Regions from separate parts of the Pectobacterium sp. A5351 genome, predicted to be linked through region 2. Evidence: predicted binding sites of a transcription regulator. Region 2 holds the regulator's gene; each other region holds the start of a gene.

The links. The regulator PurR, encoded in region 2, represses purine synthesis genes. The targets are predictions, from matches to a motif close to CANGCAAACGTTTGCNTG.
Positions count from the first base shown of each region.
Region 1: the regulator PurR is predicted to act here: its motif matches at 5,341-5,358, upstream of pyrD (quinone-dependent dihydroorotate dehydrogenase).
Region 3: the regulator PurR is predicted to act here: its motif matches at 4,663-4,680, upstream of guaB (IMP dehydrogenase).
Region 4: the regulator PurR is predicted to act here: its motif matches at 1,903-1,920, upstream of purH (bifunctional phosphoribosylaminoimidazolecarboxamide formyltransferase/IMP cyclohydrolase).

Region 1 is NZ_CP116477.1:2,414,370-2,422,034, reverse strand. It holds gene asnS (asparagine--tRNA ligase) at 1-764, opposite strand, end outside; gene pncB (nicotinate phosphoribosyltransferase) at 1,221-2,426, opposite strand; gene pepN (aminopeptidase N) at 2,650-5,265, shown strand; gene pyrD (quinone-dependent dihydroorotate dehydrogenase) at 5,634-6,644, shown strand; gene O1Q74_RS11285 (cell division protein ZapC) at 6,846-7,433, shown strand; gene O1Q74_RS11280 (YcbX family protein) at 7,614-7,665, opposite strand, start outside.
Region 2 is NZ_CP116477.1:1,907,821-1,915,485, forward strand. It holds gene katG (catalase/peroxidase HPI) at 1-165, shown strand, start outside; tRNA gene O1Q74_RS09085 (tRNA-Val) at 277-353, opposite strand; gene O1Q74_RS09090 (MATE family efflux transporter) at 708-2,081, opposite strand; gene O1Q74_RS09095 (riboflavin synthase subunit alpha) at 2,330-2,965, shown strand; partial or broken gene O1Q74_RS09100 (cyclopropane-fatty-acyl-phospholipid synthase) at 3,163-3,485, opposite strand; gene purR (HTH-type transcriptional repressor PurR) at 3,691-4,716, opposite strand; gene cydH (cytochrome bd-I oxidase subunit CydH) at 5,094-5,183, shown strand; gene O1Q74_RS09115 (C40 family peptidase) at 5,258-6,109, opposite strand; gene O1Q74_RS09120 (Grx4 family monothiol glutaredoxin) at 6,451-6,801, shown strand; gene rnt (ribonuclease T) at 6,912-7,583, opposite strand.
Region 3 is NZ_CP116477.1:1,223,825-1,231,489, reverse strand. It holds gene O1Q74_RS05830 (hypothetical protein) at 1-56, shown strand, start outside; gene O1Q74_RS05825 (helix-turn-helix domain-containing protein) at 309-524, opposite strand; gene O1Q74_RS05820 (addiction module antidote protein) at 1,001-1,339, shown strand; gene guaA (glutamine-hydrolyzing GMP synthase) at 1,433-3,010, opposite strand; gene guaB (IMP dehydrogenase) at 3,135-4,601, opposite strand; gene xseA (exodeoxyribonuclease VII large subunit) at 4,773-6,167, shown strand; gene O1Q74_RS05800 (M4 family metallopeptidase) at 6,397-7,440, shown strand; gene O1Q74_RS05795 (protealysin inhibitor emfourin) at 7,437-7,665, shown strand, end outside.
Region 4 is NZ_CP116477.1:237,846-245,510, reverse strand. It holds rRNA gene O1Q74_RS01130 (16S ribosomal RNA) at 1-1,458, opposite strand, end outside; gene purH (bifunctional phosphoribosylaminoimidazolecarboxamide formyltransferase/IMP cyclohydrolase) at 2,063-3,652, shown strand; gene purD (phosphoribosylamine--glycine ligase) at 3,671-4,957, shown strand; gene O1Q74_RS01115 (DUF1481 domain-containing protein) at 5,041-5,727, opposite strand; gene hupA (nucleoid-associated protein HU-alpha) at 5,732-6,004, opposite strand; gene O1Q74_RS01105 (YjaG family protein) at 6,209-6,799, opposite strand; gene nfi (deoxyribonuclease V) at 6,877-7,566, opposite strand; gene hemE (uroporphyrinogen decarboxylase) at 7,582-7,665, opposite strand, start outside.

The DNA of each region.
Region 1 (7,665 bases), 510 kb from region 2:
GCAACTTCCGGTTCGATCATCCAAAACTCAGCCAGATGGCGGCTGGTGTTAGAGTTTTCCGCGCGGAACGTTGGGCCAAAGGTGTACACGTTGGACAGCGCACAGGCGTAAGTTTCGCCATTCAACTGGCCAGATACGGTCAGGAACGCTTCTTTGCCAAAGAAATCTTCGCTGAAATCCACTTTACCCTGTTCGGTACGCGGCAGATTTTCCAGATCGAGGGTAGAAACGCGGAACATTTCACCCGCACCTTCGGTATCGGATGCGGTAATCAGCGGGGTAGATACCCAGAAGTAACCGTTCTCGTGGAAGAAACGGTGAATGGCCTGCGCCAGCGTATGACGAACGCGCGCAACGGCACCGATCAGGTTGGTGCGTGGACGCAGGTGCGCCACTTCACGCAGGTATTCGATACTGTGACGCTTTGCCGCCATCGGATAAGTATCGGGATCGTCAACCCAACCGACGACGTTGACATTGGTGGCTTGCAGCTCGAAGCTCTGGCCTTCACCCGGAGAAGCAACGACGTTACCGGTGATTTCTACGGAGCAACCGGTGGTCAGGCGCAGTACGTCATCCTGATAATTGGAAAGATTATTATTAACGACAGCCTGTAACGGATTAAAGCAGGAGCCGTCATAAACGGCGATAAAGGAGATACCGGCTTTAGAATCTCTCCGGGTACGTACCCAGCCGCGCACGGTGACTTCGCTGTCAACGGCGACACGGCCTTGCAGTACATCGACTACAGGCACTACGCTCATAAAATTCTCTCTTTAATTAATCGTGTTTAAGAAATATATCGTGGTTAAAACGCCAAATGGCCCAATCCGAGCCATTTGCTATGTTACTTGCGATGCAACAGGACACAAGCAGAAATCACCGGAATGGCGCGAAGTTTTCGCGTATTACAGTGAATCTGCTGCAAAGTTGGTCAAATACCCGTCATACTTCAAGTTGCATGTGCGTTGGCTACGCTACTCGGCACACTAACGTGTACCTCGCCCCGTTGGGGCCGCTGCAAGCAGCGTTCAAATCTGCCTCTGGCAGATTTGTCAGTCACCCGAATCACTTACTTAAGTAAGCTCGTCGGGATTCCCTCTCTTGCCGCGTTACGATGCTCATAAATGAGCATCGCCCTAAAGGGCTAACGCTTCGCGTTATTCAAAACGAACTCGTTTTGTCCTGAAACTCGAATTATTTAGGGTATACGGGAAACCTCAACTGGCCTTTTTCACACGGGGCAGGTCAAACGCTTTGCGTAACTCACACACGAAGTTCTGATCCTGACAGATGGTTTTACCCGGACTATCGGAGAGCTTTGCCACCGGTTTGCCGTTGCATTCCACCAGTTTGATGACGATATTCAGTGGTTTCACGCTGGGGATATCGCATGTCAGGCGCGTGCCGATACCAAACACCAGATTCACGCGTTGCCCGAAATGACGGTACAGCGTCAGCGCTTTATCCAGATTCAGATTATCGGAGAAGACCAGCGTTTTGCTCATTGGGTCGATATTCAGGCGCTGATAATGTGCAATGGCTTTCTCTCCCCAATCGACCGGATCGCCGGAATCGTGACGCAGCCCTTGGTAGGCTTCGGCGAACGACAAATCGAAATCACGCAGGAAGGCGTCCATAGTGATGCAATCGGTCAACGCAATCCCCAAATGTGTGGGATATTCACGTAGCCACATTTGTAGTGCGGCACGCTGGCTGTTGGCCAGTGTTGGGCTGATTTGCTGATGAGCCTGAAACCACTCGTGCGCCTGTGTGCCGACCGGTGTGATACCCAAACGGCGTGCCAGATCGTAATTACTGGTGCCGATGAGGTAAGGGAAATCAGCTTGCAGTGCCGTCACAATCGTCTGCTGGACATCACGAGAGAAACGCCGACGCGTGCCGAAATCCATCAGCTTGAAGCGGCTGAGATCCACATCCGCGCTGTTTTGGCGGAAGCTCTCCAGCGAGACGGAGAGTCGGGCGAGAGCCTGCTCGGTTGTGACGTCGGGCGAGCGATGCCGATGCACGACTTCACTGATGACCGCCAACAGGGGAACTTCCCACAAAATCACTTCACGCCACGGTCCGGTGATGCGGATATCCAGCTTGCCAGCGTTATTCTTGATAGAAACCTGCTGGGGATTGAAACGAAAGCCTCGCAGCCAGTGCAGGTAATCCGGCTTAAAGAACGGCAGAGAAGAAAGATAGGCAAACTCGTCATCACTTAATGACAAGAAGCGCATCAGATCGACCTGATGGGCTATTTCGTCGGCGTAAACGCCTAATAACTCATCACCGCGGCAGCGAAATTCAGCTGCAACGTCAACATCATAATAGTGATGATACACCGCCTGTTGCATGTGCAGCTTGTAGGCGTCGGTATCCAGCAATGCGTGTAGAATCGGGGAAGTGTGCAAAGTCATAATGCGTTACAGCATCCTCGTAAGATGCCTATCCACCATCGGGACAATCAGCAATGTCCGGCCAGTATACCTTGATTATCCGTTTATTACATTACGACAACATAGCGAGACGTGCGGGCACGAACCACGGTACGATGATTATCCTCATTATTTTGTCGTGGTAACATTAAGATAACAGGCTTAGACTTGATCTTTGATGCTTATGACGAGGTGGAAACTTTATATGAATCAACAGCCGCAAATAAAATATCGCCATGACTACCGTACGCCGGATTATACCATTACCGACATTGCACTGGATTTCGATCTCCATGCCGAGAAAACGCGCGTAAAAGCCGTGAGTCAGGTGGTGTTGCAGGGGGACGCTGGCGCGCCGTTGAAGCTGGATGGCGAAGGGCTGGTTCTGATCGGGCTGAGCGTTGATGGGCAGCCGTGGACGCATTATCAGCAGCAGGACGATGGCCTGATTCTGGCGCAATTACCTGCGCGTTTTACGCTCAGCATCGAAACGGAAATCAATCCCGCCGCTAACAGCGCGCTGGAAGGGCTATATCAATCCGGTGAAGCCCTGTGTACGCAGTGCGAGGCCGAAGGTTTCCGTCATATTACCTACTATCTCGACCGGCCGGATGTGCTGGCAAAATTCACTACGCGCATTACGGCGGATAAAGCACGCTATCCTTATTTACTCTCTAACGGCAACCGCATGGCGCAAGGGGAGCTGGAAGGCGGCCGCCACTGGATTGAGTGGCAGGATCCGTTCCCGAAACCAGCTTACCTGTTCGCACTGGTTGCTGGCGATTTTGATGTCCTTCAGGATCGTTTCACGACACGTTCTGGCCGTGATGTTGCGCTGGAGTTGTATGTTGACCGTGGCAACCTCGATCGCGCTGGCTGGGCGATGACCTCGTTACAAAATGCGATGAAGTGGGACGAAGAGCGTTTCGGTCTGGAATACGATCTCGACATTTATATGATCGTCGCCGTTGATTTCTTCAACATGGGGGCGATGGAGAATAAAGGGCTGAACGTATTCAACTCTAAATACGTGCTGGCCAAGGCAGAAACCGCGACGGATAAAGATTATCTGAACATTGAAGCGGTGATCGGCCATGAATATTTCCATAACTGGACGGGTAACCGCGTGACTTGCCGCGACTGGTTCCAGCTTAGCCTGAAAGAAGGGTTGACGGTGTTCCGCGATCAGGAATTCAGCTCTGACCTGGGGTCGCGCCCGGTGAACCGTATCGATAACGTACGTGTGATGCGCGGTGCGCAGTTCGCCGAAGATGCCAGCCCGATGTCCCATCCGATTCGTCCCGATCAGGTGATCGAGATGAATAACTTCTATACGCTGACGGTCTATGAAAAGGGATCGGAAGTGATCCGCATGATGCACACCTTATTAGGTGAAGAAGGCTTCCAGGCCGGCATTCGTCTGTATTTTGAACGTCACGATGGCAGCGCGGCGACCTGTGATGATTTCGTGCAGGCGATGGAAGACGCCTCCGGTGTCGATCTTACCCAGTTCCGTCGTTGGTATAGCCAGTCTGGCACGCCGGTGCTGACCGTGCGTGATGATTACGATCCGCAGACACAACAATATCTGCTGAGCGTGAGCCAGACGACGCCAGTCGGTGCCGACAAACAACCCAAACTGCCACTGCACATTCCGCTGGATATCGAACTGTACGATCCGCAAGGGCAGGTGATTCCGTTACAGAAAGACGGCCAACTGCTGGCGTCGGTACTCAATGTGACCGAATCCGAACAGACGTTCATTTTCGATCAGGTACCTTGCCGCCCAATTCCTTCTTTATTACGTGAATTTTCTGCGCCAGTAAAACTGAACTATGCCTGGAGCGATGAACAACTGACGTTCCTGATGCGTCATGCGAGCAATGCGTTCTCTCGTTGGGATGCGGCACAGAGCTTGTTGGCCAACTATATCCGCCTGAACGTTTCACGCTTTCAGCAGAAACAGCCGCTTTCCGTGCCGATGCATTTTGTCGATGCTTTCCGTGGCGTGTTGCTGGACGACAAACTGGATCCGATGCTGGCTTCTCAGATTCTGACATTGCCGAGCGAAAACGAGATTGCTGAGCTGTTTGATATCATCGATCCGACGGCGATCGCTGCCGTACGCGACAGCATGACGCATACGATGGCGAAAGAGATGGCGGATGAGTGGCTGGCGGTATACCACGCGAATCAGGCGCCACAGTATCGCATCGAACATGCGGATATGGGTAAACGCGCGCTGCGCAACGTCTGCCTGCATTATCTGGCATTCAGCGATGACGCGCTGGCAGATAAACTGGTACAGGCGCAGTTTCGTCAGGCGGATAACATGACCGATTCGCTGGCGGCGCTGTCGGCGGCGGTTGAGGCACAGTTGCCGGTGCGTGATGAATTGCTGACGCAGTTTGATAACCGCTGGCATCAGGATGGTTTGGTCATGGATAAATGGTTTGTGCTGCAAGCCACCAGCCCGGCAGCCGATGTGCTGACCCGCGTGCGTGAACTGTTGCAACACCGTTCATTCAGCCTGAATAACCCTAACCGCCTGCGTTCGTTGGTGGGGGCGTTTGCGGCCGCTAATCCGTCGGCTTTCCATGCCGAAGACGGTAGCGGCTATCGCTTCCTGACGGAGATTCTGAGCGATCTGAACACCCGCAATCCGCAGGTCGCGGCTCGCGTGATCGAACCGTTGATCCGCCTGAAACGTTATGATGCCAAACGTCAGGCGCAAATGCGTCAGGCGCTGGAGCAACTGAAGACGCTGGAAAACCTGTCTGGCGATCTGTTCGAGAAGATCAGCAAGGCACTGCAAGACTAATCCTGCCACGCGATTAGCCCAGCCACACGCGGTATCCTGCCGCGTGTGGCATTCTCTCTTATGCCATTTCTCACTTCCGCAAACGTTTTACTTTCCGCAAAGATGGAATTACCATCACCGCCCGTGAATTCATAATCTTAGATTGTGACGATTATTTTCTGCGGAATGATAACGGTGGTTGGGGATAGAAGAGTAAAGCGTCCGCGCCAGGGATGGCGCGGCTCGAGCTTACAGGGATGTACTTGCAGCGTCTTTACGATCTATCCCTTACCACAGCGTGACGTAACGTTATTATCAAGCGCTAATCCACGATTGCTTACTTTCAGCGTAGGCAAGATACCTTTGCGATAGGGATCTCAGGAGACAATATGTTCTATCCCGTTATCAAAAAAGCCCTGTTTCAGCTCGATCCAGAGCGTGCGCATGAGCTGACCTTCCAACAATTACGTCGTATTACCAACACGCCTTTTGAATTTCTCGTCCGTCAATCTGTTCCAACTAAACCAGTTACCTGCATGGGGTTATCTTTTAAAAACCCACTCGGTCTGGCGGCGGGATTAGATAAAGACGGCGAATGTATTGATGCATTAGGCGCAATGGGGTTTGGTTTTATTGAAGTGGGGACGGTCACGCCGCGTCCACAATCCGGTAATGATAAACCGAGATTATTCCGCGTAGTAGAAGCGGAAGGGTTGATCAACCGGATGGGTTTCAATAATAAAGGCGTAGATTATCTGGTTGAGAATGTAAAGCAAACACGCTTTGGCGGTGTATTAGGGATCAACATTGGCAAGAATAAAGATACGCCGGTTGAGCAAGGTAAAGACGATTATTTGATCTGCATGGATAAGGTTTATGCCCACGCTGGCTATATCGCGATCAATATTTCGTCACCCAATACGCCGGGGTTACGCAGCCTGCAATATGGTGAAGCACTGGACGATCTTTTGCTGGCAATAAAGAACAAGCAGGCAGAATTAAAAGAGAAACATCAGAAGTATGTCCCTGTAGCGGTAAAGATCGCGCCGGATCTTTCTGAGGAAGAATTGATCCAAATTGCCGATAGTCTGGTTCGTCATAACATCGATGGTGTGATTGCCACGAATACCACGCTCGATAGAAAACTGATTCAGGGATTAAACCACTGCGGGCAGACAGGCGGATTAAGTGGACGTCCATTGCAGACCAGCAGCACGGAAATTATCCGTCGTTTGTCACAGGAATTAGCGGGACGTCTACCGATTATTGGCGTTGGCGGAATTGATTCTTTGGTCGCCGCACGTGAAAAAATGGCGGCTGGCGCATCGCTGGTGCAGATATATTCGGGCTTTATTTTCCACGGCCCTCGTCTGATTAAAGATATCGTTACACATATTTAATCTGAAATTCCTTTCATTTTTAGCTGGGGGTTTATTTATCCCCCCAGCTAGTCTATATTTTATCCGTTTGCGTAAATAATCTATCAACCGATGTCTGATTTTCTTACCGCGACGTTTATGTCGATGAACACTTAATGAAGTGTAAGAAAACACAATCAGCCATTTCTGATATTTCTACTGTAAAGACGAAGGGTAAATAATATGAAGTTAAAACCTGACGATAACTGGCGCTGGTATTTTGATACCGAACACGATCGCCTGATGTTGGATCTGGCTAACGGCATGTTATTCCGTTCTCGTTTTCCCTCTAAAATGTTAACGCCGGATGCTTTCAATGAATGTGCCTTCTGCGTTGACGACGCCGCGTTATTTTTTACCTATAACGACAAATGTCAGAAAGCGGCGCTGCACCGCGACCTTCAAGGCGAATTAGTTTTGAACGCGCTGGTGGCGACCCGATTCCTCAAGCCGTTAATGCCGAAAAGCTGGCATTTCATCCAACAGCCGGCTGCTGTGCCCCATTCGCCGCAGGCGGGGGATATTGTGCAGGTACAGCTCACTGAGACCCATGAAACGGCCTGTTTCCTGGTGGCGGAAGCAGGAGATAAAGCCTGTCTCTGTTTGCTGGCGCAAGAGCAGTTGTCATTAAATGGGAAGACGATGGGGTTGGGTGATGCCATAAAAATCATGCACGACAGATTAATGCCTGCCGCTGTGCAGAATAGCGCTGAGTGGGAAACCACATTGGGTGAAGGCACGTCGGCATTTGAGTATGCCAAGGTCGTCTAAACCCCGTCATATCCCCGTCATACTTCAAGCTGCATGTGCGTTGGCTGCGCTCACTCACCCGAATCACTTACCTGAGTAAGCTCATCGGGATTCCTTCCCTTGCCGCCTTCCTGCAACTCGAATTATTTAGGGTATAGGTTTGTCATACTTCAAGCTGCATGTACGCTATTTTTTCTTTGGCTATTGCAAATGAACGTCACTCTGAGGAATACAGCTACAGCTAAGAATCTCG
Region 2 (7,665 bases):
AAATGGACGGCGACGCGTCTGGATCTGGTCTTTGGTTCCAACTCCATTCTGCGTTCCTACGCCGAGGTTTACGCACAGGACGACAATAAAGAGAAGTTTGTGAATGACTTTGTTGCCGCCTGGGTGAAAGTGATGAACGCGGATCGCTTCGATCTGACAGAATAGATAGTGTGGATACCAATGGGACGAAGTCGGTGTCGCTGGGAAAGCATTGGTGTAGTTTTAACAGAAATTCAACGGATTAACGAGGTAATTGGAGCTATTGTGAAAGTAGAGTGGTGCGTTCAATTGGACTCGAACCAACGACCCCCACCATGTCAAGGTGGTGCTCTAACCAACTGAGCTATGAACGCATTGAGATGCCGCGCTGCCTGTCTGACAGCGCGGCGGATAATAGCGAGCAAGGAGAAAGCTGGCAAGAGGAAAAATGCAATTTTGTGCTATTGCCAGTGCGATTGCTGTGCTTGTGTCCATTGTGTCGTTTTTTTCGACGATACCCGTCATACTTCAAGCTGCTTGTGCGTTGGCTGCCCTTACTCACCCCAGGAGCTTACTTGTGTAAGCTCCTGGGGATTCGCTCGATTGCCGCGTTACAAGGCTCATAAATGGGCCTTGCCCTAAAGGGCCAACGCTTTGCGTTGTTCAAAACGCTAACGTTTTGTCACGCAACTTGAATTATTTAGGGTAGAAGACAGGATAAACGTTATCTAACGAGCGGCGCGCCCTAAAATCTGTGCGGCAGGCTGGCGTTGAAGAAAACGAATCCGCGTTACCATCATCACGGCTGCTGCCGTCAGGCCAATGATGAAACCACACCAGAAGCCCGCAGGCCCCATGCGCGGTACGACGATATCCGTCAAGGCCAGCAGGTAGCCGCTTGGCAGACCCAGCACCCAATACGCTGTGAGCGTAATATAGAAAATCGACCGGGTATCTTTATAGCCGCGTAATACGCCACTGCCGATAGCCTGAACGGCATCGGAGATTTGATAAACGGCCGCCAACAGCATGAGCTGAGACGCCATTGCCACCACCAGTGGATCCTGATTGTAGAGCAGCGCAATAGGCTCACGCAGCAGCGTGGTGAAAATGGCCGTACAGCTGGCTAGCGCCACGCCGGCCATGATGCCAGTATGCGCGGCAATGCGGGCGTTATCGACCGAACCTTCCCCTAACCGATGTCCGACGCGAATGGTGGTGGCGACGCCAACCGACAGCGGAAGGACGAACATCAGCGAACTGAAATTCAGCGCGATCTGGTGACCGGCCACATCCACGACGCCCAGCGGTAACACCAACAGCGCCACTACGGCAAACAGCGTGACCTCGAAAAGCAGCGCCAACGCGATAGGTAAACCGAGACCAAAGAGGCGCTTGAGTACGGCAACGTCTGGGCGGAATGCCGGACGATGCCGCCGGATATCGCGTAGCCAAGAGGCGCGTCGGGTGTAGGCCATCATCAACAGCATCATGATCCAGTAAACCGATGCGGTAGCGACGCCGCAGCCTACACCGCCCAGTTCGGGCATGCCAAATTTACCGTGGATAAAGACATAGTTGATCGGGATATTGATTAGCAACCCGATGAATCCAATCATCATGCCGGGGTAGGTTTTGGATAGCCCTTCGCACTGGCAGCGCAAAACCTGATAGAACAGATAGCCAGGTACGCCCCACAGCAGCGCATGCAGGTAGCCAATGGCTTTCGCCGCCAGTTCCGGCGAATCGTCGCTCATCAGGTTAATGGCATATTCCCCTTGATACAGCACCAGCATCGTAAAGACAGAAATAATAGCGGCCAGGAAAAAAGCTTGTCGCACCTGATGCGAGATGCGATCGCGTCGGCCAGAACCGTTAAGCTGTGCGACAACGGGCGTCAGCGCCAACAGCAGACCGTGACCAAAAAGAATGGCAGGTAGCCAGATTGACGTTCCTACAGCAACGGCGGCCATATCGGTGGCGCTATAAGCGCCAGCCATGACGGTGTCAACGACACCCATCGACGTTTGGGACACTTGCGCAATAATGACAGGAACAGCAAGCGCTGATAATTTACGCGCTTCTGTCAGATACTGTTGCACGGATACCTTCCTTGAATGACTTAATTTTGCTAGCGGGGTGAATACTCTGGATATGAAAAACGTCAAGAATAAAACGAGAACGTTATTGTAACGATTTAATAAAAGTAAACCAGCTCGAAAGAGAATATATTCTTTTTGTTACGCAGCGGTTTCGATAACGTCTGACGTACCGTATTCCGGTTTGGTTTTCCGTGGAATATCGGGCACACTGCACAAAGTCATTTCTTTGTTTTTAAGAGGCAAACCGCATGTTTACCGGTATTGTTCAGGGCACTGCGTCGGTGGTGTCGATTGAAGAAAAATCTAACTTTCGCATCCACGTTGTCCAACTCCCGCCCGACCTGTTGCCAGGGCTTGTGCCCGGTGCTTCGGTGGCGCACAACGGTTGCTGTCTGACGGTAACCGCTATTGACGGCGATCGTGTCAGTTTTGATCTCATGAAGGAAACGCTGCGATTAACGAATCTGGGCGATATTCATGAAGGCGATGTCGTGAATATTGAGCGTGCCGCAAAATTCGGTGACGAGATCGGTGGACACGTCATGTCGGGTCACATCATGTGTACGGCGGAAGTGGTGAAGATTCAGGTTTCAGAGAATAACCATCAGATTTGGTTCCGTCTGGCAGATGAAGCGCTGATGAAATATGTGCTGCATAAAGGTTTCGTCGGGATTGATGGTATCAGCCTGACGGTAGGGGAAGTGACTCGCGGGCGCTTCTGCGTGTATTTAATTCCCGAAACGTTGAACCGTACTACGCTGGGGCAGAAACGTCTGGGGCATCGCATCAATATTGAAATCGATCCGCAGACACAGGCCGTAGTGGATACGGTTGAGCGCGTGTTGGCCAGCAAGCAGGCAAGCGACCTAAGCAAAGAAGAGTAATTTCTGCGTTATCTGTTCTTGTAAACCGGACGAACAGCCTCGTCCGGTTTTTTCTTTTCTGTCAGCGTGGAACGCGTAATCCTCCGTCGACCCCATCCAGACTGAACACCACTTGCCAGAGCTGGAGGGTTCTTGATCGGAAGGCTCCGGCACAAAGGTTAAGGTAGTAGCTGAACATCCGGCGGGAACGGACAGGGAGCACGTCTACGGGATTGCGGATTCATGATACGGGAGAGGGCGACCCGTGTGAGATCGTGCAGACGGCGGGGCAGTTTCGCCTCCAACCTCGCGAGCAGGACACGATGGGAAAAGATATCCAGTCGTTCACATTCCCACCACCCGTCCATGTAGCTTTCTCCCAGTCCCAGCGATCCTTCACGCAGAACACGCTTAAAAAAGCCGGGATGGGTTACGCGGATGTCAAAAGAACGGGGCCGTTGATGGTGATATCTGCTACATCCAACATGTTCTGCACGATGTGGAACCAGGGCGCGCATTCTTCTGTATAAGGTAACCCCATCATGTCTCCTTAACTTTTTACGTGTAAAAGTATCGTAAAACATACCTGGGCAGCACTTATCGCAGCCGACGTATCGGCTGTCACCAGAGAAAATGAAACGCGGTATTAAATTTAGAACCACTTCAGCCAGCATACAAGAAAATTGGCTGAAGCAGAGAGGAGAACTGGCTGGAATAAAAAAGTTATCTGTATCGTGTCGCCGCGCTTAGCGGCGATAATCGAGGTAAGGGCCGTCTGCCACAGAGCGGCGTTCAATTAACGTCGGATGGACTTCAATGACGTGCGCATCTTCCCGCTTACTGGTAATGCGATCCAGCAACATCGCGAAGGCGGACTGCCCCAGACGCTCTTTCGGCTGATGAATGGTGGTCAGCGCCGGCGTAAAGAAACGCGCGTGGCGCACGTTGTCATAACCGATCACCGAAATATCCTGCGGCACGCGCAGACCCAGTTCGTCTGCCGCGCAGATGGCACCCATCGCCATGATATCGCCACCACAGAATACGGCCGTTGGTCGCTGTTTCTGCGCGAGAATCTGATGCATGGCTTTATAACCGGATTCCGGCTCGAAATCGCCCTGAACTACCCACTCTTCGCGTACGGTGATATCTGCTTCCTTCAACGCTTTTAAAAAGCCGAGGTAGCGCCCGCTGCCGGTGTTGCGTTCCTGAATACCGGGGATGGCACCGATATCCCGATGACCGCGTTCGATCAGGTAGCGGCCTGCCATATAGCCGCCTTCAAAGGCGTTATCGATAATCGTATCGGTAAAATCGCTGTGCATCTGTCCCCAGTCCATCACGACCATCGGGATGCTGCGATAATCTTCCAGCATCGCCAACAACTCAGGTGGATATTCGGCACACATCACCAGGAGACCGTCGACGCGTTTTTGCGCCAGCATGGAGAGATAAGCGCGCTGTTTACCGATGTCGTTATGCGAATTACACAGTACCAGCGTGTAGCCTTTGGCATAGCAGCTATTTTCGACGGCTTCGATGATCTCGGCGAAATAGGGAGCCTCGCTGGATGTGGCCAGCAAACCGATTGATTTAGTGTGATTAACTTTGAGGCTGCGGGCGACGGCGCTGGGCGAATAGTGCAATTCTTTGATTGCCGCCCTGACGGCTGCCTTAGTCTCTTCGGCGACGAAACGTGTTTTATTGATCACGTGCGATACGGTTGTGGTGGAAACACCAGCACGTTTTGCCACATCTTTAATCGTTGCCATCTAAAAATGACTCCTGAACTTACCTGTTACAGACGTAAGTATATTGTTAATCGTTTGCCTACGTTTAAAGTTCTTCTTCTAAGCTAAAAAACAGGATTTCAGAAGGAGAATGCCGAATGTTATACCGAAGGGATCTGGGTTGACGTTTTTCGACCGATACGCAGCGCTTTCATAAACAGCGGATTGTGTCCGATTTATCATGAAAGGGAAAGGGCTAATTTATACTATTAGTGATGCATTGGTCCGAGATTTTTCACTAAAATTATGAAAGAATCGTAATAACCCTATTGTTTGTGGTTTTAACCGCCTGAATGGGTTCGCTGTAAAGGGCAGTTTCCTCTTTCAGATAAAATTTGTTCGTTAATAAGGAGTGATTTATGGATACCGATCTGAAGATGTCTTTGCTGACAACGCTTGGCGCATTGGCGATGATCATTGTGTTCAGTTTTGTTGCGGTGCTGAACTAACCGAACGATGTCTCTGTGTGGTTTTCGGTATTCAGACACGTTTATATTGCATAAAACGTGTCTGAATCTGTTTCTCAACGAATGGTCTGCGGTGTTACCACGCGACGCGCGCCAACGTAGTGCTCCTGCCAATAATCTTCATTCAGCTTGCTGATACGAATATCTGAACCGGTACGAGGCGACTGGATAAATTTTCCTTCTCCCAGATAAACCCCGACGTGATCGGCTGCGCCGCGATTATTGATGCGGAAGAAGACCAGATCGCCACTTTCTAGTTCGCTCTTTTTAATCGGAGCGGCATCACGCAGGTGATACATTTCGTTAGCCGTGCGTGGAATCTGGATCTTAACGACATCTTTGTACGCGTAATAGACCAGTCCGCTACAGTCGAATCCGGTAAAGGGGGATGAGCCGCCCCAGTGGTAAGGCTTGCCTATCTGGCTCATCAACTTATTCATTGCTGTCGTTTTGGCATGCTGATAACGCTTTTTATGCGCCGCGCTCAGCGCCATGCCTTTTTCAGTAGGGGCCGGATTTTTCTCCGTTTTTCCCTTGATCGCCGTTTTCTTCAGCCCGCTTTTGACTCTGGCCTGTGCGGTTGTCTGTTTCTCTTCTTCAGGCTTTAGCTTTTTGAGATTTTTTTTCACTAGCGCGGGTGTGCTGCTTTGCGTCCGTGACGGCTTTTTTTCTGTCGGTTTGTTCGCGCTGCGGGGTTTGGTTTTCGTGTTAGCTACGCTGGGTTCTGGTTTTTTGCTTTTGATCGGTGTCGGTGATTTCGCATTACCTTTTGTTTGACGGCTTTTCTTATTGGTTTCTTCAACAGTGTTTTTCTTTGGCGCAGAATGCGGAGTATGCGGCGCAGCCTGAACGACGTTCAGGGACAGATTGCTGAAAAATAATATAAAAAGAGTAATAAATAAGCGCATAATAAAAGTGACCGAACATAATCCTTAACTCGCTCAATCCGCACAGTATTCCTGAAAACGGCGTCATAAAAAAGTGGGCATGACCGCTTTATTCATACAGAATAGTGAAAAAACGTTAATAGTTGTTTTTTCGATTGATTTATCAACGCTTTCTGGCGTCGATTTCATCAATGGCGAATAACTTGCCGGGAAAATACCCCTACAAAAAATGGCGTTTTTTTGTGGCTGGTGGCATCGGTACAATATCACTGAGTCAATGTCGCTGTCGTAGTATCTCTGACGGCGGCTCATGGCTAGCGTTTTGGACGTTAGCCATCCTATAGGTTTAAGGAAGCAAGAAGATGACGACACCGACAATTGAAAAAATTCAGCGCCAAATTGCTGAAAACCCGATTCTGCTGTACATGAAAGGCTCCCCGAAATTGCCAAGTTGCGGTTTTTCCGCACAAACGGTTCAGGCGTTGTCTGCATGTGGCGAGCGTTTTGCGTATGTTGATATTTTACAGAACCCGGATATCCGCGCTGAGCTGCCGAAATACGCGAACTGGCCGACGTTCCCACAACTGTGGGTTGATGGCGAGCTGATTGGTGGTTGTGATATCGTGGTTGAAATGTTCCAGCGTGGTGAATTGCAACCGCTGATCAAAGAAACGGCCGACAAATACAACGCGCAGCAGGCCGATCAAGAGTAATGCGTTCTTTTGACGTAATGACGATGTCACCTGTTGTTACGATGCGAGCGTAAATTCTTCCAGCGGGTGCCTTATGGCACCCGTTTCTTGTCTCAATTTTTCCGTTCTTCTTAATGTTCGGCTGACACGTCTTCCTGCGAATTTTCTTCCAGCGCAATCGGCCATCCGCCCAAACGCTTCCAGCGGTTAACCAGCTCACAGAATAGAAGTGCCGTTTGGTTGGTGTCATACAGTGCGGAGTGTGCCTGGCTGGAGTCAAATGCAATACCCGCAGTAATACAGGCTTTAGCAAGGACGGTTTGGCCTAACACCAGTCCGCTGAGTGCCGCAGTATCGAAGGTAGCGAAAGGGTGGAATGGGTTGCGTTTCAGGCTACAGCGTTCCGCTGCTGCCATCATGAAACTGTGATCGAATGTGGCATTATGCGCAACGATAATGGCACGGTTGCAGTTTTGCTCCTTGATCCCTTTGCGCACGACTTTGAAAATTTCATGCAACGCATCATATTCACTCACGGCACCGCGTAGCGGATTGGTGGGGTCAATGCCGTTAAACGCCAGCGCGGCGGGTTCCAGGATCGCACCTTCGAATGGTTCAATATGAAAATGTAGTGTTTCATCTGGCTGCAACCAACCGTCTTGATCCATTTTTAATGTTACCGCCGCAACTTCCAGCAAGGCATCAGTTTTCGCATTAAATCCGGCGGTTTCGACGTCAATCACAACCGGGTAAAACCCACGAAAACGACCGCTCAGGGCGTTCAGATCACTTTTATCAGCCATTTGTCTCTTAATTGTTAGCAAAACGCAGCGCGTATTATGGCAAATTTTGGCTGGGGATGCAGCATGTCCGTTGTCTTACAAA
Region 3 (7,665 bases), 680 kb from region 2:
GCAAGGAGGTAGATGTGCTTAAGACGGAGATTTTGAAGCAACAGGAAAAGCGTTAGCACTCAAGATTAATAGCGTTAAAGTCGTGTTTGCGTGATTTCATTGCACGATAGGGCTTACGACTGACATGAAAAAGCGCCATCGATGAATGTAATGCCGATCGTTTAAAGATCGAGATACCGGGGGCTACCACGGTGCGAGGTATCCCTGCGGAAACCTCATCACCGCGTTTCCCCCTAAATCCATGTTTAAGTGAACAACATTACATCGAGGAATAGCGCTTTCACCTTTTTCTACCCTACTCCCCGCCCTCACTTCACGCCTGAATAACGCGACGGCCAAATCTCTTCCGGCCTTTTCCGCATCGCTTCGGCAATCAAGCGTTCTCCTTTCGGCCAATGTCTGGTGAGCGCATTCGCCAACGTAGATGACGCCAGCCCCGCCGCTCTGGAAACCGCCGCCAGCGTCGTCCCTTTCTTCCGTAATCCCGCGATGATATCCGCCGGGTGCCAATCAGTGTGATTCATTCCATTTCCCTCCACCTATCAAAAACCCTTTTTGATTTCCGTGTGGGCAGGATCGCGCTTTGTGATGAGTAAGACCACGGACGATGAGTCACATCTTTCAAGGCGTTAGACGAGCGTTATGACTCTGGCTATCTATTATGTGAATAGGTACAAAAGTTTCGTTCGTGATAACCGCCGTATTTCTCTGTCATTTCATCACACACCCGACAAGGCGTGCTTGTGCAACAGGGCATTCATTACCTATCACGCACGAAACCGCCCCCTATTCGTAAATAAAAAACTTAGTTCCAAAGCCTGATGTACCAATACGCTCGAAGGCATCCTTGCAGAACTGTCGTTTTTAAGTTACAAAAATTAAAGGACTAAGGACTTCGATAAGATGATTTTGCTCTTCACCGGTGGCGATAAATCAAGCCAAAGCAAAGATTTAGATAAAGCGGTGCGATACTGGCGGGATTATCAAAAGAGGTAACATTATGGCAATCATCACCCAATCCACTACATTCGAAAAAGCCATTAGCCACGATGATGCAATGGTTGCGGAACTACGAGAAAATCCTGAATACGCAGAAATATACCTCCAGACAGCACTAGAGGATATTTATGAGGAAGGTGGCATCGCGGCATTCCTGACAGCATTACGCCGTGTTGTTGAAGCGCGTGGCGGAGTGGGCGAAATAGCCAAAAAATCGGGACTGTCTCGCCAACAACTGTACAGAACATTGTCTGAAAATGGCAACCCGACGCTGACGACGCTCACCGAAATCACCAGAGCCGCAGGCGTTCGACTGATTCCCTATACTCACAATAACTAAAAATATCAGTCACTCAAGAGCGCAGAAAGACGTAAAAAAACCCGCAGTCACGCGGGTTTTTGCTGTTTAGCACAACACTATTTCAGCGCAGGATTATTCCCACTCAATCGTGGCCGGTGGCTTACCCGATACGTCGTAAACGACGCGGGAGATGCCGTCGACTTCGTTGATGATGCGGTTGGAGACGCGGCCTAAGAAATCGTATGGCAGGTGTGCCCAGTGCGCGGTCATAAAGTCGATGGTCTCTACCGCACGCAGCGAGACAACCCAATCGTATTTACGGCCATCGCCCATCACGCCCACGGAACGGACTGGCAGGAAGACGGTGAATGCCTGGCTAACCTTGTTGTATAGGTCAGCTTTGTGCAGTTCTTCGATGAAGATCGCATCCGCACGACGCAGCAGGTCGCAATATTCTTTCTTCACTTCACCCAGTACGCGCACGCCCAGACCAGGGCCCGGGAACGGATGGCGGTACAGCATGTTGTACGGCAGACCCAGTTCCAGACCGATCTTACGCACTTCGTCTTTGAACAGCTCTTTCAGCGGCTCAACCAGACCCAGCTTCATCTCTTTCGGCAAGCCACCTACGTTGTGGTGGGACTTGATCACGTGCGCTTTGCCCGTGGCAGATGCCGCGGATTCGATCACGTCTGGGTAGATGGTGCCTTGCGCCAGCCATTTCACTTCGGCTTGCTTGCTGGCTTCTTCATCGAACACTTCAACAAACACGCGACCGATGATCTTACGCTTGGCTTCTGGATCATTTTCGCCAGCCAGTTCGCTCAGGAAGCGATCTTCCGCTGCCACATGCACAATGTTCAGACCGAAATGATCGCCGAACATTTCCAGCACCTGATCGGCTTCATTCAGGCGCAGCAGGCCGTTATCGACAAACACGCAGGTCAGGCGGTCGCCAATCGCGCGGTGCAGCAGCATCGCGGTCACAGAAGAATCCACGCCGCCAGACAGACCCAGAATCACTTTGTCGTTGCCGACCTGCTCACGAATACGGGTCACCGCATCGTCGATAATCTTGGCGGGCGTCCATAGTGCTTCACACTGGCAGATGTCACGGACAAAACGCTCCAGCATGCGCTGGCCCTGGCGGGTGTGCGTCACTTCCGGGTGGAACTGCACGCCGTAAAAACGTTTTTCTTCGTTCGCCATGATGGCAAACGGACAGGTATCGGTACTCGCAACAGTCTCAAACCCTTCTGGGATTGCCGTCACTTTGTCGCCGTGGCTCATCCAGACATCCAGCAGCGGTGCACCTGCGGCGCTCAACGCATCCTGAATATCACGCACCAGCGCGCTCTCGGTCTTCACTTCTACCTGCGCATAACCAAACTCACGCTCGTTGGAACCTTCAACGTGGCCGCCCAGTTGCATCGCCATCGTCTGCATGCCGTAACACACGCCTAATACCGGTACGCCAGCGTTGAACACGTATTCTGGCGCACGTGGGCTGCCAAACTCGGTGGTGCTTTCCGGGCCGCCGGACAGGATGATCCCGTTCGGATTAAACCCGCGAATCTGCGCTTCCGTGACATCCCATGCCCACAGTTCACAGTAAACGCCCAGTTCACGCACGCGACGTGCCACCAGTTGCGTGTACTGCGAGCCGAAATCCAGAATAAGAATGCGGTGTTGATGAATGTTTTGAGTCATGAGGAGCATGTTCCAAAAAGCAAAAGACAAAAGCGAAAGAAAAAAGTAAACCCATCTGGCCGCTCGGCCTTACGCAAAGGCAGAGCGGCGCAAAATAGTACAGGGTTTATCGCGTTAAATCACCTTATGAACCCATACGGTAGTTCGGTGACTCTTTAGTAATGGTAACGTCGTGAACGTGGCTTTCCTGAATGCCCGCGCCGCTGATGCGTACAAACTCAGCCTGCGTGCGCAGCGCATCGATAGTCGCGCAGCCGGTCAGCCCCATACAGGAGCGCAAGCCGCCCATCTGCTGGTGAACGATCTCTTTCAGGCGACCTTTATAGGCTACGCGGCCTTCAATACCTTCCGGCACCAGTTTGTCGGCCGCGTTATCGGTCTGGAAGTAACGGTCTGATGAACCTTTGGACATCGCACCCAATGACCCCATACCGCGGTAAGATTTGAATGAACGCCCCTGATACAGTTCGATTTCGCCCGGGGATTCTTCCGTACCCGCCAGCATGGAACCGACCATGACACAGGCTGCGCCTGCGGCGATGGCTTTAGCGATGTCGCCAGAGAAACGGATACCACCGTCGGCGATGACCGGAATGCCCGTGCCTTCCAGCGCTTCAACCGCATCGGAGATCGCCGTAATCTGCGGTACACCTACGCCAGTCACGATACGCGTCGTACAGATAGAGCCCGGGCCGATACCCACTTTGACTGCACTAACGCCTGCTTCAACCAGCGCTTTCGCACCTGCGCCCGTCGCGACGTTACCGCCGATAATTTCGAGGTTCGGGTATTTCGCACGCGTTTCACGAATACGCTGCAATACGCCTTCGGAATGGCCGTGTGAGGAGTCGATCAGCAGAACGTCAACGCCTGCGGCAACCAACGCATCAACGCGCTCTTCGTTACCCGCACCTGCGCCAACCGCTGCGCCTACGCGCAGACGACCGTGTTCGTCTTTACAGGCGTTCGGTTTACGTTCTGCTTTCTGGAAATCTTTTACCGTGATCATGCCGATCAGGTGGAATTTGTCGTCAACGACCAAGGCTTTTTCGACACGTTTTTCGTGCATTTTTTGCAGCACGATATCGCGCGCTTCGCCTTCTTTGACAGTGACCAGACGCTCTTTCGGCGTCATGAACGCGCTAACCGGTTTTTCGAGATCGGTAACAAAACGCACGTCACGACCAGTGATGATACCGACCAGTTCGTTGTCTTTTGCCACGACAGGATAGCCAGCAAAGCCGTTACGCTCGGTCAGATCTTTCATTTCACGCAGCGTCGTTTCTGGAGTCACGGTCTGTGGATCAACCACAACGCCGCTTTCGTGTTTTTTCACGCGGCTCACTTCTTCAGCCTGGCGCTCAATCGACATATTTTTGTGAATAAAGCCCAGACCGCCTTCCTGCGCCAGCGCAATAGCCAGACCAGATTCGGTAACGGTATCCATCGCTGCGGACAGCATAGGAATGTTCAGGCGGATGTTTTTCGTCAACTGCGTGGACAGATCGGCAGTGTTAGGCAGAACAGTAGAATGAGCGGGAACCAGGAGGACGTCATCAAACGTCAGTGCTTCTTTAGCGATACGTAGCATGGGCAATATCTCACCAAGGTGGATGTAAGAATAGATAAAATATTGCCGTGGCATTATACAGAGCGTAATCGGTTGCCTCCAGCATTATTTTACTAAAATGCTTGATTACCTGTTTCAGGTAGGTAGTATCGATCAATTAAGTGACTGTTTTAAAATTTGATCTGGCTCACAATGTCTCAATTTCCCTCCTCTGCAATTTTTACCGTTAGCCGCCTGAATCAGACGGTTAGACAACTGTTGGAAATGGAAATGGGCCAGATTTGGCTCTCCGGCGAAATCTCCAACCTCTCTCAGCCCTCATCCGGCCACTGGTATTTCACGCTGAAAGACGAGCGTGCGCAGGTGCGCTGCGCGATGTTCCGCACCAGCAACCGCAGGGTGACGTTCCGTCCGCAAAACGGCCAACAGGTACTGATTCGCGCCACCATTACGCTGTATGAACCGCGTGGCGACTATCAGTTGCTGGCGGAAAGTATGCAGCCTGCCGGCGACGGTCTGTTGCAGCAGCAGTTTGAACAGCTCAAGCAGAAACTCACCGCAGAAGGGCTGTTCGACCAGCAGTTTAAGCAAGTGCTCCCCTCTCCCGCCAGACAGGTCGGCGTAATTACGTCAACCAGCGGTGCCGCCCTGCACGATATTTTACAGGTATTGCAGCGCCGCGATCCGTCGCTGCCGGTGATCGTGTATCCCACGTCAGTGCAAGGCGCGGACGCGCCGCTACAGATTGTTCGCGCCATCGAGCTGGCTAACCAGAGAGATGAGTGTGATGTGTTAATCGTCGGGCGCGGCGGCGGTTCGCTGGAAGATCTGTGGAGCTTTAATGATGAACGGGTGGCTCGTGCCATCTTCGCCAGCCACATTCCTATCGTCAGCGCCGTCGGCCATGAAACCGATGTCACCATCGCTGATTTCGTCGGCGACCTGCGCGCGCCCACGCCGTCCGCTGCTGCCGAGTTAGTGAGCCGTAACCAACTGGAGCTATTGCGCCAGATACAGTCCCAGCGTCAGCGTCTGGAAATGGCGATGGATTATTACCTTGCCCGGCGCAACCGAGACTTTACCCGTCTGCACCACCGTTTACAGCAGCAGCACCCGCAGTTGCGGCTGGCACGTCAGCAGGCACAGTTGGTCAAACTGCGTCAGCGGCTGGATGACGCCATGCAGCAGCAACTTCGACAGACCTCACGCCGAAGTGAACGCTTACAACAGCGTCTGATGCAACAACAACCGCAGGCCCGTATTCATCGGGCGCAGCAGCGTTTGCAGCAGTTGAGCTACCAAATGCAAAGCGCGGTGGAACGCCAGTTAAATCAAAACAAACAGAAGCTGGGTATCGCCAGTTCAAGGCTGGAGAGCGTAAGTCCGCTAGCAACGCTGGCACGCGGCTATAACGTCACCACCGCCTCAGACGGTAAGGTATTAAAAAACGTCACACAAATCACCCCCGGTGAAACGCTGAAAACCCGTTTGCAGGACGGCTGGGTAGAAAGTCAGGTCACGACGCTGGCACCGAATCCAGACTCCATGAAAAAGCAGAGAAAATCCTCATCCCGGACACCAAAATAGGGCGTTCGTCATCAAAAGCGTTGAATGGGGATTTATCCTAAAACGACGGTGCACCCCCATTCTTGCCCCCGGTATCTGAACTATACTCATTTCCAGTTCACTAATTTATATTAACCGTTTTCACCATACGGGTTCCGGCCTCTGCATGATGAAGCGGATTAGAGACAAGACAGTGAACTTTGTTGATCGTCTGTGTTACCCCTGATGAGCGTTTTCAAGGAGATGAGGTATGAAGTCCAGACCGATTTGTAGCGTAATTCCCCCTTATATTTTGCATCGCATTATTGCAAACGGCACAGACGAACAGCGCCACTGCGCGCAACAAACGCTGATGCACGTTCAGTCATTAATGGTCAGCCATAATCGTCGGCCAGAACCCCATGAGAAGTTACCCGCCGAACAGGCTAATCGCAGCATCCACGATGCCGAACAGCAGCAACAGTTGCCCGGCAAGCAGGTACGTGCGGAAGGCCAGCACAGCAACGGTGATATCGCCGTCGATGAAGCCTACAACTATCTGGGCATCACCTATGATTTTTTCTGGAAGATTTTCCAACGCAATTCGCTGGACGCTGAGGGGCTGTCTCTGACGGGCACGGTGCATTATGGTCAGGATTACCAGAACGCCTTCTGGAACGGGCAACAAATGGTATTCGGGGATGGTGACGGCAAAATATTTAATCGCTTCACGATTGCGCTTGATGTGATCGCACATGAACTCACTCACGGCATTACCGAAAACGAAGCCGGACTGATTTATTTCCGCCAGTCCGGTGCGTTAAATGAATCGCTGTCTGATGTCTTTGGTTCCATGGTCAAACAGTACCATTTAGGTCAAACCGCGGAGCAAGCCGATTGGCTCATCGGTGCCGAACTGCTGGCAGACGGCATTCGCGGCATGGCGCTACGCTCGATGTCTCAGCCGGGCACGGCGTATGATGATGAATTGTTGGGTATCGATCCTCAGCCCTCTCATATGAGCGAATATGTGAACACACGCGAAGACAACGGCGGCGTTCACCTGAACTCAGGCATTCCCAACCGGGCATTCTATCTGACATCCATCGCGCTGGGCGGGCATTCCTGGGAAAAAGCCGGTCGCATCTGGTACGACACACTCTGCGATAAAGCGCTGCCGCAAAATGCAGACTTCGAGATTTTCGCGCGCCATACCATTCAACATGCCGCCAAGCGTTTTAACCACACCGTTGCCGACATCGTCATGCAGTCGTGGGAAACCGTGGGCGTGGAGGTTCGTCAGGAGTTCTTATGAAGACGTTGCCGGAGCTCAACGAGGACGCCATCATTGAGCTGGCGCGTGAAGGGGGATTCGCCTGGATCCCCAAGCTGGCGGGGCCGCGACGCTTCGCGCTCGCCAGCGTGCCGCCATCCGAACGGGATCGCATTTGTCATGCGGTCCGTAATGCCTTTCCTCAGGCTCGCGAACCCGGCGAACCAGATGGCCCAGGTCGTGGCGACCAATTCTATTACCGTATCC
Region 4 (7,665 bases), 1.7 Mb from region 2:
CCTCCCGAAGGTTAAGCTACCTACTTCTTTTGCAACCCACTCCCATGGTGTGACGGGCGGTGTGTACAAGGCCCGGGAACGTATTCACCGTAGCATTCTGATCTACGATTACTAGCGATTCCGACTTCATGGAGTCGAGTTGCAGACTCCAATCCGGACTACGACGTACTTTATGAGGTCCGCTTGCTCTCGCGAGGTCGCTTCTCTTTGTATACGCCATTGTAGCACGTGTGTAGCCCTACTCGTAAGGGCCATGATGACTTGACGTCATCCCCACCTTCCTCCAGTTTATCACTGGCAGTCTCCTTTGAGTTCCCGGCCTAACCGCTGGCAACAAAGGATAAGGGTTGCGCTCGTTGCGGGACTTAACCCAACATTTCACAACACGAGCTGACGACAGCCATGCAGCACCTGTCTCACAGTTCCCGAAGGCACTAAGGTATCTCTACCGAATTCTGTGGATGTCAAGAGTAGGTAAGGTTCTTCGCGTTGCATCGAATTAAACCACATGCTCCACCGCTTGTGCGGGCCCCCGTCAATTCATTTGAGTTTTAACCTTGCGGCCGTACTCCCCAGGCGGTCGATTTAACGCGTTAGCTCCGGAAGCCACGCCTCAAGGGCACAACCTCCAAATCGACATCGTTTACAGCGTGGACTACCAGGGTATCTAATCCTGTTTGCTCCCCACGCTTTCGCACCTGAGCGTCAGTCTTTGTCCAGGGGGCCGCCTTCGCCACCGGTATTCCTCCAGATCTCTACGCATTTCACCGCTACACCTGGAATTCTACCCCCCTCTACAAGACTCTAGCTTGCCAGTTTCAAATGCAGTTCCCAAGTTAAGCTCGGGGATTTCACATCTGACTTAACAAACCGCCTGCGTGCGCTTTACGCCCAGTCATTCCGATTAACGCTTGCACCCTCCGTATTACCGCGGCTGCTGGCACGGAGTTAGCCGGTGCTTCTTCTGCGGGTAACGTCAATCGATGAGGTTATTAACCTCACCGCCTTCCTCCCCGCTGAAAGTGCTTTACAACCCGAAGGCCTTCTTCACACACGCGGCATGGCTGCATCAGGCTTGCGCCCATTGTGCAATATTCCCCACTGCTGCCTCCCGTAGGAGTCTGGACCGTGTCTCAGTTCCAGTGTGGCTGGTCATCCTCTCAGACCAGCTAGGGATCGTCGCCTAGGTGAGCCATTACCTCACCTACCAGCTAATCCCATCTGGGCACATCTGATGGCGCGAGGCCCGAAGGTCCCCCGCTTTGGTCCGAAGACGTTATGCGGTATTAGCTACCGTTTCCAGTAGTTATCCCCCTCCATCAGGCAGTTTCCCAGACATTACTCACCCGTCCGCCGCTCGTCACCCAAGGAGCAAGCTCCTCTGTGCTACCGCCCGACTTGCATGTGTTAGGCCTGCCGCCAGCGTTCAATCTGAGCCATGATCAAACTCTTCAATTTAAGATTTGTTTGATTTGCTGAACTCGTCAGCGATGCTCAAAGAATTAAAACTGTTTATTCGTAATGAATTTACTGTTGTTCACTCTTCAAGACTTTTTATATCGTTAAGATACGGTCTTGTGAGTGCCCACACAGATTGTCTGATTAAATTGTTAAAGAGCAGTGCCACAATCTCTCGTGGCGCGGGTCGCATATACTATGCTAATCCGCTTTAAAGTCAAGTCATTGCTGACTGCTTTATGAAATCTTTTTCCTGTCATCACAACTGCGTTTGCGCTGTTGCCGTGTCAGTGGAGGCGCATTATAGGGACTTCTCGGCAGGCCGCAATAGGTATTTTAAAGAAAAATGTTTGTTTGCTGCATTCCACAGCAAAACCCCGCTTTATACCTATTTTTGCACAAACTTATCCACAGAAAGCATTCTACTCAAAAATTGACGAGCATCACGCAAACGTTTTCGCTACAATTCACCCCATTCAAGATCGTCGTATTTTTGCGAACGCTAACTGAATATTTCTCTTTATTCCGCAACTATTGCTCTGACAAAGACGATATTCACATACCGTTCTTTACTGACTACCCAAATCCAGGGGATAACATCATCATGCAACAACGCCGTCCAATTCGCCGCGCTCTGCTCAGCGTTTCTGACAAAGCAGGTATTGTCGAATTTGCTCAAGCTCTGTCCCACCGTGGTGTCGAGCTCCTTTCAACCGGAGGAACCGCACGTTTGCTGGCTGATGCTGGCTTGCCGGTGACTGAAGTCTCTGACTACACTGGCTTCCCGGAAATGATGGATGGGCGTGTAAAGACTCTGCACCCGAAAGTACACGGCGGTATTTTGGGACGTCGCGGTCAAGATGATGCGATCATGACGCAGCACGACATCAAGCCGATCGATATCGTTGTTGTGAATCTGTATCCGTTTGCCCAGACCGTGGCTCGTGAGAACTGCACATTAGAAGACGCCGTCGAGAATATCGATATCGGTGGCCCTACGATGGTTCGCTCCGCAGCAAAAAACCATAAGGATGTGGCTATCGTAGTCAAGAGCAGCGACTACAGCGCCATCATTAATGAAATCGACGCCAACGACGGTTCGCTGACCTACGAAACCCGTTTCGATTTAGCGATCAAAGCCTTCGAACACACTGCCGCGTACGACAGCATGATTGCCAACTACTTTGGCGCACTGGTTCCGCCTTACCACGGTGAAACCGATAAACCATCAGGTAGCTTCCCACGCACGTTGAACCTGAACTACATCAAAAAGCAGGACATGCGCTACGGCGAGAACAGCCATCAGCAAGCCGCCTTCTATATAGAAGAGAATATTAGCGAGGCTTCTGTCGCGACCTCTACGCAGTTACAAGGAAAGGCGCTGTCTTATAACAACATCGCCGATACCGATGCGGCGCTGGAGTGCGTGAAAGAATTTGCCGAACCGGCCTGCGTTATCGTTAAACATGCGAATCCGTGTGGCGTAGCAATCGGCGGTTCAATCCTTGATGCCTACGAACGCGCCTATAAAACCGACCCAACATCGGCATTCGGCGGCATTATCGCTTTCAACCGTGAACTGGATGAAGAAACGGCGCAGGCCATTATCAGCCGTCAGTTTGTCGAAGTGATTATTGCGCCATCCGCCAGCGAGGCCGCATTGAAGGTGACCGCTGCCAAACAAAACGTACGCGTCCTGACCTGTGGCAGTTGGCAGCAACGTGTTGCTGGTCTGGATTTCAAACGCGTCAACGGCGGTTTGCTGGTACAGGATCGCGATCTGGGCATGGTCGATGCGTCTCAGCTGCGTGTCGTGACCGAACGTCAGCCAAGCGAACAGGAATTACGCGACGCCCTCTTCTGCTGGAAAGTGGCTAAATTCGTCAAATCCAATGCGATTGTGTACGCACGCGACAATATAACCATCGGAATAGGTGCCGGTCAGATGAGCCGTGTTTATTCAGCAAAAATCGCCGGAATCAAAGCGGGTGATGAAGGGCTGGAGGTAAAAGGCTCCGCGATGGCATCTGATGCGTTCTTCCCATTCCGTGATGGTATTGATGCTGCCGCTGCCGTTGGTATTACCTGTGTGATCCAACCAGGCGGATCCATTCGCGATGATGAAGTCATTGCCGCCGCCAACGAACACGGCATTGCGATGATTTTTACCGACATGCGCCATTTCCGCCATTAATTCTGGAGCTTGACCGAAATGAACATTTTAATCATTGGTAATGGCGGACGCGAGCACGCGCTGGCCTGGAAAGCCGCACAGTCACCGCTGGCAAAACACGTTTATGTCGCTCCGGGAAATGCCGGCACCGCGCTTGAGCCAGCGCTGACCAATGTCGATATCGCCGCAACCGACATTCCAGCGTTAGTCACTTTTGCGCAGGAAAACCACATCGATTTAACCATCGTTGGCCCAGAAACACCGTTAGTTCTCGGTGTTGTCGATGCATTTCAGCACGCGGGTCTAAAAATCTTTGGCCCAAAACAGGGCGCAGCACAGTTAGAAGGTTCTAAAGCCTTCACTAAAGATTTTCTGGCACGCCACCGCATCCCGACAGCGGAATACCAGAACTTCACCGAAGTTGAACCTGCACTGGCCTACGTACGCAGCAAAGGTGCGCCTATCGTCATCAAGGCAGATGGATTAGCCGCTGGCAAGGGTGTGATTGTCGCCATGACGTTGCAGGAAGCGGAAAACGCCATTCAGGATATGCTGGCGGGGAATGCATTCGGCGATGCCGGACACCGTATCGTGGTGGAAGAATTCCTTGATGGCGAAGAAGCCAGCTTTATCGTGATGGTGGATGGCAAGAATGTGCTACCGATGGCAACCAGTCAGGATCATAAACGCGTTGGAGATAAAGATACGGGCCCAAATACTGGCGGTATGGGTGCTTATTCTCCAGCCCCGGTCGTGACTGATGAAATCCACCAGCGCGTGATGGATCAGGTAATTTGGCCAACCGTAAACGGCATGGCCGCAGAGGGAAATACCTACGTCGGTTTCCTGTATGCAGGACTGATGATTTCTGCCGATGGTCAGCCAAAAGTGATCGAGTTCAACTGCCGCTTCGGCGATCCAGAAACACAGCCCATTATGTTGCGCCTACGCTCCGATCTGGTGGAACTGTGTCTGGCAGCCTGTGATGGCACGCTGGACCAGAAAGATTCCGTCTGGGATGAACGTCCGTCTCTGGGCGTGGTATTGGCCGCAGGCGGCTACCCGGCTGACTACAACACGGGCGATGTGATTTCCGGCTTACCGCAGCAGGATGCTGAAGATGGCAAGGTCTTCCATGCTGGTACCAAGCTAAATGGTATTAATGTCGTGACCAACGGCGGCCGTGTACTGTGCGTCACCGCACTGGGCAATACCGTCGCTGAAGCGCAGCAGCGCGCTTACGAAATCGCAGCGGGTATTCAATGGCAGGGAGTATTCTGTCGAAAAGACATCGGCTACCGCGCCATTGAGCGCGAGCAAGCCTGATAGGCGATCCGATAACGATTGTCTGATAAATACTGAAGCCCGGAGAAATCCGGGTTTTTTATCGCCAGATTTTTAGATTAACGTTATTTAGGCTGCCACTGGCAAACATCATCTTCCACCACCAGCAATAGCTGCGTCCCTTCCGGCGCTTCCAGCCACGCGACATTTAGCGGGCGCGTTGCCTGCACTTTTTGCTCTGCAATCCATTCACGCGAATCATTGTCAAAATCAGGGCGAACCACCGTACCGTCACAAGACTGTACTTGCCCTTCCTGCCATTTCCCTTGCTTTAGCGTCACCTTTCCTGCTCGCAGTACATCGCTCAACTCCAGCATACGCTTAGCATCAAACTGGTAGAGCGCGATATCATCATCAGAAACCGATTCTCGTCTTTCGGCAAGTTGCCGCTGCATAAAGCTGACGGTTCCATCTTCTGCAAAGCGCAAACGCATATCTTCTTGTTGCGCCCCGAGCTGATTACGCTGTATCTCGCGTAGCTTATCCTGTTGGAACGTATAGCGCGTCACCACCAGAGCATTGCCCTGAAGCGGGTTGAACACGGTGGTCAGCGCCGTCGTATTCTGCGCATCGTCTTTACGCCACAAACGCACAATACCGCGATCGGCAACGTAACCGCTGGCGAAAAACTCCGGCGGTGCGGTGCGGCTACTACAGGCCACCACAGCAGTCAGCACGAGGCCTGCGCCACACAAACGTCGTAAAAGCAAAAGGGGCGAAAACGCCCCTCTGCTTAAACTTTTAACCGACATGGGCTTATTTAACAGCGTCTTTCAGAGCCTTGCCAGAAACAAACGCTGGCACGTTGGCAGCAGCAATTTTGATTTCTTTACCGGTTTGTGGGTTGCGGCCAGTGCGCTCATTACGATGGTTGACTTTAAACGTACCAAAACCAACTAATTGTACTGCATCACCTTCTTTCAGAGACTCGGTAATTGCCGCCAGAGTTGATTCCAAAGCTGCTTTAGCCTGTACTTTTGACAGATCAGCTTTATCCGCAATTACATCAATCAGTTGAGTCTTATTCATAAGTTATCCTTACAGTGTGTTTATCGCTTGCTAAGCATCGAGTGCGACGGATATGCCATCTCCCCTTTCAGGGTGTGGTAGCACTCTCCTGCATACACGCACCGACAGCCACTTTTTTTACGCCCCCCAAATGTAGACCAGACAGGGTGCGAATGTGAAGCCTTAAGACAGGCCATTTCAGGCCTTAAATCACGTTTTATCGCGTTATTGATGCAAATTTATCCCGATGTTACTACTTCCGGCCTCGCGCAGATCGGAACGGAGCCCTTTTATCAGCTCAATATCACGTTCTTCACAGGCCGCCAACAGGCGAAAAATCTCCCATTGGATGTCCCATTCTTCTTCAATTGCAGGCAAAACCTTTAGCTCATCGTCGGTCATTTCTTTGCCTGCCTGCGTCATTTCCAACATGGCAACCGTGCGGATAGATGTTTCGCTAATTGCTATCGCATGTTCGAGCGTTGCGCCGCTTAAACGCGAATGAATCAGCTCGCCCAGCGCGATACAGGCATCAATAGCCGGGTAGACACCGTAAAGATCGTAATCTTCCGCAGCGGGAATCGCTTCTTCCAGCTTTTCCAACTGGCTATCGAAATTAACCTTCGCATCTTTAACAACCAATGTTTCCCATACCAGATCGAGAATGCGGCGGTAAACCATCGCATCACCGAACGTTGTTTGACGGCAGAACTCGTGGTAATTAGGATACATACGTTCACAAAGGCATGCCATGAAAGTGACATGTTGCCAGCTTGCCAGTTTTTCCAGACGTAAATGAATGGGGTTACGTAACATTTTTATGCTCATTAACAGCGACGGACGGCAGTGTACCTGAAATCACAGTGTCGCCCTATGCCTGAATTCTTAAAGTTTTACGACAATACGTTAGCGGCTTGCTGCCGTTGCCAACGCACAAATGCGGGGCGATTCGATGCAACCGCATCAGCCCAACGGGTCGGCTCCGGTAAACGGTAGCCGCGCATACAACGTTGTACCCAATGCAATGCACTATCTTGTCCAACGCGGTGCCCCGTCGCCACAAACAGCGGATTACAGCGCGCTTTGCTACGCCATACCCAACCAATCTGCTCGCCCTTATCCAGTAACGGCTGCTGGCTACCGACGCTCTCTGCCAACGGTTCAAACCGGCCGCAAAGCCGACTTTTCGCCACGCCAATGGTGGGCACATCAACCAACAGACCAAAATGACTAGCAACACCGAGACGACGTGGATGGGAAATCCCGTGTCCATCGACAAACAGCAGGTCCGGTTTCTGTTCCAGCAACGCCCACGCAGCAAGTAAGCCAGGGCATTCACGAAATGAAAGAAAACCGGGGATATAAGGCATCGTCGTGCTAATGCGTGCAATCTTGTATTCTACCAGCTCTAGCGAAGGATAGCGCATTACTGCAATTGCGGCGCGGGTGACCGAACCTTCTTGCTCAAAGCCAACATCAGCGCCTGCGATAAACGCAGGCTGTTCAAAAGGTACATCGTCGTGCCGAATCACATCAGACGCCCGAGCCAGTTGTTCAGCCCGCAGCTGTTGTGTATCAATCACATCACCTCCTGTGAATCATGCGTGATAAGGGCGGGACAACCGATGTACGGCCTCAACAAAAACGCCTGCATGTTCCGGCGGCACGTCTTGATGAATGCC